Regions from separate parts of the Arthrobacter sp. BGA-UO-ETr-C19 genome, predicted to be linked through region 1. Evidence: riboswitches for the same ligand, from Rfam matches in the RefSeq annotation. Region 1 holds a riboswitch; the other holds the start of a gene.
What was found. A riboswitch is a leader RNA that binds a small molecule or an ion and turns the genes downstream of it on or off. The one in region 1 is predicted to bind thiamine pyrophosphate.

Region 2: it holds a riboswitch for thiamine pyrophosphate, as region 1 does, so the genes downstream of both, AC57BR_RS15855 (bifunctional hydroxymethylpyrimidine kinase/phosphomethylpyrimidine kinase) here and thiC (phosphomethylpyrimidine synthase ThiC) in region 1, are expected to answer to the same signal.

Annotation. Positions count from the first base shown of each region.
Region 1 covers NZ_JCAQPC010000024.1:1,162,953-1,167,691, reverse strand. The annotation lists gene AC57BR_RS24290 (RNA-binding protein) at 1-109, opposite strand, end outside; gene rpsP (30S ribosomal protein S16) at 111-524, opposite strand; gene AC57BR_RS24280 (hypothetical protein) at 718-1,152, opposite strand; gene AC57BR_RS24275 (VOC family protein) at 1,253-2,128, opposite strand; gene AC57BR_RS24270 (amidohydrolase family protein) at 2,207-3,289, opposite strand; TPP riboswitch at 3,325-3,432, shown strand; gene thiC (phosphomethylpyrimidine synthase ThiC) at 3,428-4,739, shown strand, end outside.
Region 2 covers NZ_JCAQPC010000022.1:203,134-207,872, reverse strand. The annotation lists gene AC57BR_RS15860 (Rne/Rng family ribonuclease) at 1-2,325, shown strand, start outside; TPP riboswitch at 2,518-2,614, shown strand; gene AC57BR_RS15855 (bifunctional hydroxymethylpyrimidine kinase/phosphomethylpyrimidine kinase) at 2,597-4,162, shown strand; gene rplU (50S ribosomal protein L21) at 4,490-4,739, shown strand, end outside.

The DNA of each region.
Region 1 (4,739 bases):
CGCGCACCTCGAGGGTATCCCCGCGGCGGTTGTTCTTGGCACTGACCTTGACATCCTCAGGGGAGTCGACAATGCCGCGGACGAGGTGTTCGAGCGCTTCTGCCAGCAACTTACTCAGCCTCGGTGGTCTCTGCTTCAGCCTCGGCGGGGGCTTCCGATGCCTTGGCCTTCTTGGTGATGGCTTCCGGGATGATCACGGAACCCTTCTCCGGAGCAACGAATGCTTCCTTGTCGGCCTTGGTCTTCAGGGTGCCTTCCTGGCCCGGCAGACCCTTGAACTTCTGCCAGTCACCGGTGATCTTCAGGATCGCGGCGACCTGCTCCGACGGCTGCGCGCCGACGGACAGCCAGTACTGTGCACGCTCGGAGTTGACCTCGATGTATGAGGGCTCCTCGGTGGGGTGGTACTTGCCGATCTCTTCGATGGCACGGCCATCACGCTTGGTGCGCGAATCGGCGACAACGATGCGGTAGTACGGTGCGCGCATCTTACCGAAGCGCTTAAGGCGAATCTTTACGGCCACTTTTGTGGTCACTCCTGTTTCTGAAACGGGGTTGAACCCGCGTTCTGCACCCGTGGGGCGGGCCGTACTTGGGGGTTCGAAAAGGACAGGATCCGGACGTGGAGAGAGGGGCCACGCAGATCGAGTACCTGACTATTGTGCCAGATCGCCCGCGTTATTTCGACTTGACATGCGGACTGAGGCTTATTGCGTACTAGGAAGACCAGACGTAGAGACCGGTCCTGCTGCCTTCGTCCACGGTGCCGGCGAGCACTGCCAGCTGCTGGACGTAGTTCTTGGCTTCCCCGGCGCCAAAAGGCATGTCATCCTCGGCGGCCCAGCGCTCGGCCACCTCATCCAAAACGTTGCCCTCACCCTCGGATTCGTAGGTGAGGAGCTCGGCCAGCGCCCGGACCATCGCCGCCGGCACACCCAGAAGTGAATCGCTTGCCACGTCCACCATTGCCAGCTCGTAGTCCGCGCCGGCGGCGTGCACCGCGGCACCGGCGAGGTCGCCGAGCTGCTCGATCTCAAAATCACTGATGCCGGCAATCCGGATGCCGTCTCCGGCAGCGGCGCCGCCTGCCAGCGCCTCTGCACGCTTGAGGGCGTCGTTATGGGTGGCGACAAACACTTCGGTAAAGCCCATGGATTCGTCCTCATTCCGTCGGCAGTGCATGCCCCGGCAGCGGCGATGCCGGCCGGGGCTCTCTTCGAATGTCAGCCTAACCCAACCGGGCCCGCCGGGCTTAGCGCACGGTGACGCGGAGGCGGTTGCGCCACGGATCCTCGAACCGCAGCTCGGAGCCGGTGTGGTGCGATTCGACTCCGGCGGCTTTGAGGCGGTCAGCAAGGGCACCGACGTCGTCCCCCGACGGAACCTCGATGAGGACCTCGCCGAGGCCCAGCGTGTCCCGGCGCGGGCCTGCGCCCCGGCTGTTCCAGACATTCATGGCCATGTGGTGGTGGTAGCCGCCGGCGGACACGAAGAGCGCCTGGCCATGCCAGCCGGCCGTCTTTTCGAATCCCAGGGTGCCGACGTAGAAGTCATGGGCGGACTGGACGTCGCCCACCTGCAGGTGGACGTGCCCCACTCCTGCGTCGGTGCCGCGCTGGCCTTCCACGGACTCCTGCGTGAGGTGGTCCTGGAGGTACTTCTGCGGCGGCAGCGCCAGGCTGTCCATGACCACGTTCTTGCCGTCCCAGGACCACGCCTCGCGCGGACGGTCCCAGTAGAGTTCGATCCCGTTGCCTTCAGGGTCGGTGAAATAGAACGCCTCGCTCACCAGGTGGTCGGCGCTGCCCACGAAGGACTGCGGCTCGTACTGGGCCGCGCTGGCAATGGTGGCGGCCAGCGAGGACTGATCCTGGAACAGGAGCGCCGTGTGGAAGAGGCCGGCCTCGCCCCGGCCGGGAATATTGAGGCCCGGGGCGGGAGCAAGGTGCACCAGCGGCGTCTTGAGCCGGCCGAGGTAGAGGCCGCCATCCTGCTCGGCGACGACGTCCAGGCCGAGGGCACGCTGGTAGTAATCGGTCATGAGCTTCATGTCGCCCACCTTGAGCATGACGGTGCCCATGGCGAGGTCGGCAGGAAGCAAGTCCTGGCTGCTGTCAGCTGCTGTCATTGAAAACTCCCGAATGTCCGGACCACCGGATTTCGGCAGCCTCTACATCTCTAAATTACTTGAAGCTTCAATTTATTCCTAATGCACAATCTTTCCCCGGAGCACCACATTCGTGAGGCTCCGGATGGTCTCCGGCACGGCACGAGGGTCCTCCCGGCAGACCACCACGTCCGCGGCCGCCCCTTCCGACAGCCCTTCGGCCCCGAGCCAGCGGCGCGCACGCCAGCATGCCGCGTCAAGCGCAGCCGGTGCCGGAAGCCCGGCGGCGTGAAGTTCGAGGATTTCGTCTGCGATGCGGCCGTGCCGGATCACGCTGCCGGCATCGGTTCCCGCGTAAATTTCGACGCCGGCCTCGTAGGCCTCCAGAACACGCTCGCGACGGCGGGCCCACAGGGCGCGCATGTGCTCCGCATACCGCGGAAACTTCGGTTCGGCCTGGTCGGCGATGTCCGGGAAGGTGGCGATGTTGATAAGTGTCGGCACAATCGGCACCTGCTGCGCGACGAACCGCGGGATGTGCCGGGGCAGCAGGCCCGTGGCATGCTCGATGCAATCGACGCCGGCGTCCAGCATGTCATCCAGGGTGTCCTCGCCGAAGCAATGCGCCGTGACCCTGGCCCCCTCGTCGTGGGCGGCCACGACGGCGTCCCGCACCGCCGCGGCTGGGAACGAGGGCGCGAGGTCGCCGGCGGTCCGGTCGATCCAGTCCCCCACCAGCTTGACCCAGCCGTCCCCTTCCCGCGCCTGCTTGCGCACCGCCTCCACGAGGCCCTCCGGCTCGACTTCCACCGCGAAGTTCCTCAGGTACCGGCGGGACCGGGCCACATGCCGGCCCGCCCTGATGATTCGCGGCGTGTCGGTCCTCTGCTGCAGCCACCGGTTGTCGCTGGCGGCCCCGGCGTCCCGGACAAGGAGCGTGCCGGCGTTGCGGTCCGTCATGGCCTGGCTGTACGCCACGTCGTCGTCCACGGGACCGCCCGGGCCCAGCCCGATGTGGCAGTGGGCATCCACGAAACCAGGCAGGACCCAGCCGTCCAGGACGGCGTCCGGCTGTTGACCCGGAGAATTGAACGTCAGCTTCCCGTCCACGGCCCAGAGCCCTCGGCGTTCCTCATCCGCAGCAGTGAGCACGGGTCCGCTGAATTCGATGATGTGAGCCATGACTCCAGCCTAAGCCGAAGCTGTGGTAGCTTCGTCTACGACCACACGGGTGCCCCTGCAGGGGCTGAGATCAGGCTGGTGCAGCCTGCGACCGTTGAACCTGTCCGGGTAATGCCGGCGAAGGAAGTGAGCAGTAAATTGAGCACCCAGAAATCACAGCTGAGCCCTGCCCAAAACGATGCAGGCCAAAACGATGCAGCCCAGATTGATGCAGCCCAAAGTGAAGCCGCCGGTGATGCTGCCGGCCGTGTCACGCAGTCGCTGAAGTCCCATTCGCTGGCTTATCTGGAGGGGGACGGACTGCGGGTTCCGGTAACGGAAATCGCCTTGGAGCCTTCACCGAACGGTGAGCAGAACGATCCACTGCGGGTTTACCGCACGGCGGGTCCGGGAAGCGACCCGGTGGTGGGCCTGGCGCCGTTCCGTGCGGAATGGATTGCGGCCCGGGCGGACACGGAAACGTACGACGGACGTGAACGGAACCTGCTCGACGACGGCAAGTCAGCCGTGCGCCGCGGCGCGGCTTCCGCCGAATGGAAGGGCGCCAGGCCGGTGCCCCGCCGTGCGGCGGAAGGCAAGACCGTGACGCAGATGCACTATGCGCGGCAGGGCATCATCACCCCCGAAATGCGTTTCGTGGCCCTCCGCGAAAACTGCGATGTGGAACTGGTCCGCAGCGAACTCGCCGCCGGACGGGCCATCATCCCCACCAACATCAACCACCCGGAATCCGAGCCGATGATCATCGGCAAGGCATTCCTGGTGAAGATCAACGCCAACATCGGCAACTCGGCCGTCACCAGCTCCATTGCGGAGGAGGTGGACAAGCTGCAGTGGGCCACCCAGTGGGGCGCGGACACCGTCATGGACCTGTCCACGGGCGACGACATCCACACCACGCGTGAGTGGCTCATCCGCAACTCCCCCGTGCCGATCGGCACAGTTCCGATCTACCAGGCCCTGGAGAAGGTCAACGGCGAAGCGAACGCCCTCACCTGGGAAATCTTCCGCGACACCGTCATCGAACAGTGCGAACAGGGCGTGGACTACATGACCATCCACGCCGGCGTGCTGCTGCGGTACGTGCCGCTCACGGCGAACCGCGTAACCGGCATTGTTTCCCGCGGCGGCTCGATCATGGCCGGCTGGTGCCTTGCCCACCACCAGGAAAACTTCCTGTACACCCACTTTGATGAGCTGTGCGAGATCTTCGCGAAGTACGACGTCGCGTTCTCACTCGGCGACGGACTTCGGCCGGGCGCGACGGCGGACGCCAACGACGCCGCGCAGTTCGCCGAACTGGACACCTTGGCTGAGCTGACCCAGCGGGCCTGGGAGTACGACGTGCAGGTCATGGTGGAAGGTCCGGGGCACATCCCGTTCCACCTGGTGCGGGAGAACGTCGAGCGCCAGCAGGAACTTTGCAAGGGTGCGCCCTTCTACACGCTGG
Region 2 (4,739 bases), on a different contig from region 1:
CTGACCGGCGGGGGAGAAGACGATCCCCCCAACACGGTCACCCGCGTCCGGGCCCCGCGGACCATCAGCGAGGCACCGGCTAGCAACCGCGTGACCAGCGTCAAGGGATCCACCCGCCTGGAGGCCAAGAAGCAGCGCCGCCGCGAATCGCGGGACACCGGCCGCCGCCGCACCGTGATTACCGAGGCCGAGTTCCTGGCCCGCCGGGAATCCGTGGACCGCCAGATGATCGTCCGCCAGCGCGACGACAGAATCCAGATCGGTGTCCTGGAGGACGGCGTCCTGGCTGAGCATTTCGTCTCCAAAACGCAGCAGGACTCCCTGATCGGCAACGTCTACCTGGGCAAGGTCCAGAACGTCCTGCCGTCCATGGAAGCCGCTTTCGTCGACATCGGACGCGGTCGCAACGCCGTGCTGTATGCCGGTGAGGTCAACTGGGACGCAGCCACCCTCGAAGGCAAGCAGCGCCGGATCGAAAACGCGCTGAAGTCCGGCGACTCCGTCCTGGTCCAGGTCACCAAGGATCCCGTGGGCCACAAGGGTGCCCGGCTCACCAGCCAGATCTCCCTGCCCGGCCGGTACCTCGTGTACGTCCCTGGCGGGTCCATGACCGGCATCTCCCGCAAGCTGCCCGACGTCGAACGCAACCGCCTGAAGCGGATCCTCAAGGACCGCCTCCCCGAGGACGCCGGTGTCATTGTGCGGACGGCCGCTGAAGGCGCCTCCGAGGAGGAACTGACCCACGACATTAACCGTCTTCGTGCCCAGTGGGAGGGGATTGACAGCCAGGCGAAGTCCACCAAGGTGCTCGCCCCCGAACTGCTGTACGGCGAACCGGACCTGACCATCAAGGTTGTGCGGGACGTCTTCAACGAGGACTTCTCCAAGCTGATCGTGTCCGGTGACGAAGCGTGGGACACCATCGAGGCCTACGTCACCTACGTTGCTCCGGACCTGGTGGGCCGGCTCGAAAAGTGGACCAGGGACGAGGACATCTTCTCCGCCTGGCGCATTGACGAGCAGATCCACAAGGCACTGGACCGCAAGGTATTCCTACCGTCAGGCGGTTCGCTGGTCATTGACCGGACCGAGGCCATGACGGTGGTTGACGTCAACACCGGCAAGTTCACCGGCAGCGGCGGCAACCTCGAAGAGACGGTCACCAAGAACAACCTCGAAGCAGCCGAGGAAGTTGTCCGCCAGCTGCGGCTGCGCGACATCGGCGGCATCATCGTCATCGACTTCATCGACATGGTGCTGGAATCCAACCGCGACCTGGTCCTGCGCCGCCTGGTCGAGTGCCTGGGCCGCGACCGGACCAAACACCAGGTGGCCGAAGTGACCTCCTTGGGACTCGTGCAGATGACGCGCAAGCGCATGGGCACCGGCCTCCTTGAAGTCTTCGGCGAGCAGTGCGAGGCATGCGCCGGCCGCGGCGTCGTCACCCATGACGAGCCGGTGGAGCACCGCCGCGCCAACACCGTGGCCGCGGAACACCACGTGCACCGCGCAGAGGTCCAGCCCCCTGCCCGGGCCGAGCGGAAGCGCCGCCGCGGCAAGGGCGGACAGCCGTCCGAGACTGCCCCGGCTGCCCCTGCTGCCGTGCACCACCCGGAACCGTCGGAAGCAGAACGCCACGCCAAGGCTGAAGCGACCCGCGCTGCCCTCGCCAACATCGCGGCAGCGGCCCACGCCGCCCACCTGCATGAGGAAGCAGCGCACAGCGCCGCAGCGTCGGGTGAGGGCGCCCGGCCGGCTGCCCCCGCGGCCGCAGCAGCACCGGAAAGCCCCGTGGTGCACCGTGCTCCGGAAACGGAGAGCGTCTCTGGACGGCCCGGAGCGGTGCTTACGTTCGGTGGCGAGAAGGTGATTCTTCCGTTCGTCGATCACAGCGAGGAACCGGCCAAGGAAACGCCGGCTTTGACGCTGGACCGCCTGGAGGAAGCCTTCGCGCACCTGGGCGCTCCAATCGCTCCGGCCGAAGAGGAGGCTCCCGCGCCGGCCCGCCCGGCAAGCCGGCAGCCGGAACGCACCGATGGCCAGCCCGTCGCAGGCCAGCCGGCCACAAGGCAGCCGGTGGAAAGCCCCGCCGCGCCGTCCCGCAGCCGCCGTCCGCGTCGCAACCGCAGTGCCAGCCGCGCCCAGGGTGCAGCCAACGAGACATCCGTGGAACATCACGAGGTTGCGCCGGCTGCTGCTGCGGGGCATTCGCACGAGGCCAAGGCTCCGGAGGCGGGCGATGCGCAGGGAGCGCCCAAGGCTACTCAGCGGCCGGCCAGCGAGCCGATCATTCTGGGCGTCGGGGTACCCGCCTCAGAACTGTAGGACTGGCGAACCCTGAGCTGATGTATGGAAAGGTCCGGCACCGCACCTGCGGTGCCGGACCTTTCTGGTTCCGGAGGATTTGGCCCGGTCAAGTCAAAAGAAACGAGCCGGAAAGCGGCGGGCCACAGCCCCGCGGAAGCCTGTCGCAAACGTCAAATTCGGTGTCCCAGGCCGGACGAACCGCTAGGCTGGGGGACTGACACGGGGTGCCGCGCACGGGCCGGCTGAGATCCAAACCCGTTGAACCTGTCCGGTTAGCACCGGCGAAGGGATGTCTTCCTTGTCATCAGCATCGCTCCTGCCCGCACCCGCGGCTGCCGCCGGTTCCCTTGTGGACACCGTGGCGCCAGCCCTTCCGACTTCCCGCGACGTTCCCCGGGTCCTTGCCATTGCGGGCTCGGATCCGTCCGGCGGAGCAGGCATCCAGGCCGACCTGAAAAGTATTGCGGCCCACGGTGGCTACGGGATGGCAGCAATAACGGCCCTCACCGCACAGAACACCACCGGCGTGCGCGGCGTGCACGTTCCGCCGGCTTCTTTCCTGTCCGCGCAACTGGACGCTGTCAGCGACGACATCCAGGTGGACGCCGTGAAGATCGGCATGCTCGGCGATGCACAGGTGATAACCGCAGTGCGCAACTGGCTCGAAAAGGTGCGCCCCGGCGTCGTGGTTCTCGATCCGGTGATGGTGGCCACCAGCGGTGACCGCCTCCTTCAGGAGTCCGCGGAGGCTGCACTCGGCGAATTACTGCCGCTGGCGGACCTGATCACCCCAAACCTGCCCGAACTTGCCATGCTGCTTGGGGAGCCGGAGGCCGCCGACTGGTCCTCCGCTCTTGACCAGGGCAAGCGGCTCGCGGCCCGGACCGGCGCCACGGTCCTTGTCAAAGGCGGCCACCTGAACGGCTCAACCTGCCCGGACGCCCTCGTCAACACTGCCGGGCTGCTGTCTGCGGAGGTGGTGGAGATCGCCGGTGAACGGATCACCACGCGGAACAGCCACGGCACCGGGTGCTCGCTCTCCTCGGCCATGGCCACGGCCCAGGCGCGGCTGGGCGACTGGGAAGCCTCATTGCGGGAGGTCAAGCCCTGGCTGGCCGGAGCCCTCCGTACATCCGGGCAGCTGGAGGTCGGCGCAGGCAACGGACCGATCAACCACTTCCACCACCTGGCCCGGCCCGAACGTGAGGGCGGGTTCGCGGAACTGCTGCGCGCCGAGACCGTTGCCGACCTGGAAGCCATCTATGGCCTGGGCTTCATCCGTGGACTTGCCGAAGGCACCCTGGTGGAGAAGGAATTCGCGTACTACCTGGCACAGGATGCCATTTACCTCAACGGCTACTCCCGCGTCCTGGCGCGGGCCAGCGCACTCGCGCCAACCGAGTCCGAGCAGCTGTTCTGGGCGCGCTCGGCCCAGCAATGCCTGGAGGTTGAATCGGAACTGCACCGCAACTGGCTCAGCACGCGCACCGTGCAGACGGAGCTTGGCCCGGTCACGAAAGCGTACGTGGATCATCTGGTTGCGGCTTCGGCAAGCGGCAGTTACGCGGTGCTTGTCGCCGCGGTCCTGCCTTGCTTCTGGCTGTATGCCGAGGTGGGGGAGACCCTGTACGCCGAATATGTGGCCGCCGGGTCGCAGGCCGGGCACCCGTATGCCGAGTGGCTGCGGACGTACGCCGACGAGGAGTTCGCTGCCGCGACTATGCGGGCCATAGAAATCGCCGACGACGCCGGCAGGGCCGCCTCTGCGGGAGAGCGTGAAGCGATGATCACCGCGTTCCGGCAGTCCTGCCGGTACGAGGTGGAATTCTTCGACGCGCCGAGCCATCACAGCTGAGCGGAAGTGGGCGCTATGCCCGGTAAGATAGTCGCGCACGGCACCGGATATCCGGAACGGCACCCCTGTGGCGCCTATCACGGACAACCCGCCGGTGCCAGCCTCATTTGCGACCGACGACGGAATTAGCGTATTCTAGATCTTCGGTGCTTACGCCAACACTTGGGTTATGACCCGGGATCGTCCAATCGGGCTGGTTCCTGGGATAGCTCACGGGTTCCCCCCGGGCAATCCACGGCGTTGAGGCACAGCGAGAGCCAGGCCAATCATGGACCCAGGTTCCGCACGCAAATTTAGTAATAGACGTCGAGAGAAGTGAGTGCCCAAGTGGTGTACGCGATTGTCCGCGCAGGCGGCCGCCAAGAGAAGGTTTCCGTTGGAGACTTCGTTACCCTGAACCGCGTCGCCGGTGGAGCTGGCAGCACCATTGAGCTGCCCGCGCTGCTCCTGGTAGACGGCGACAAGGTCACGTCCGCAGCTGCGGACCTGGCCAAGGTCACGGTTACGGCTGAGATCCTCCAGGACCTCCGTGGTCCGAAGATCGTCATCCAGAAGTTCAAGAACAAGACCGGTTACA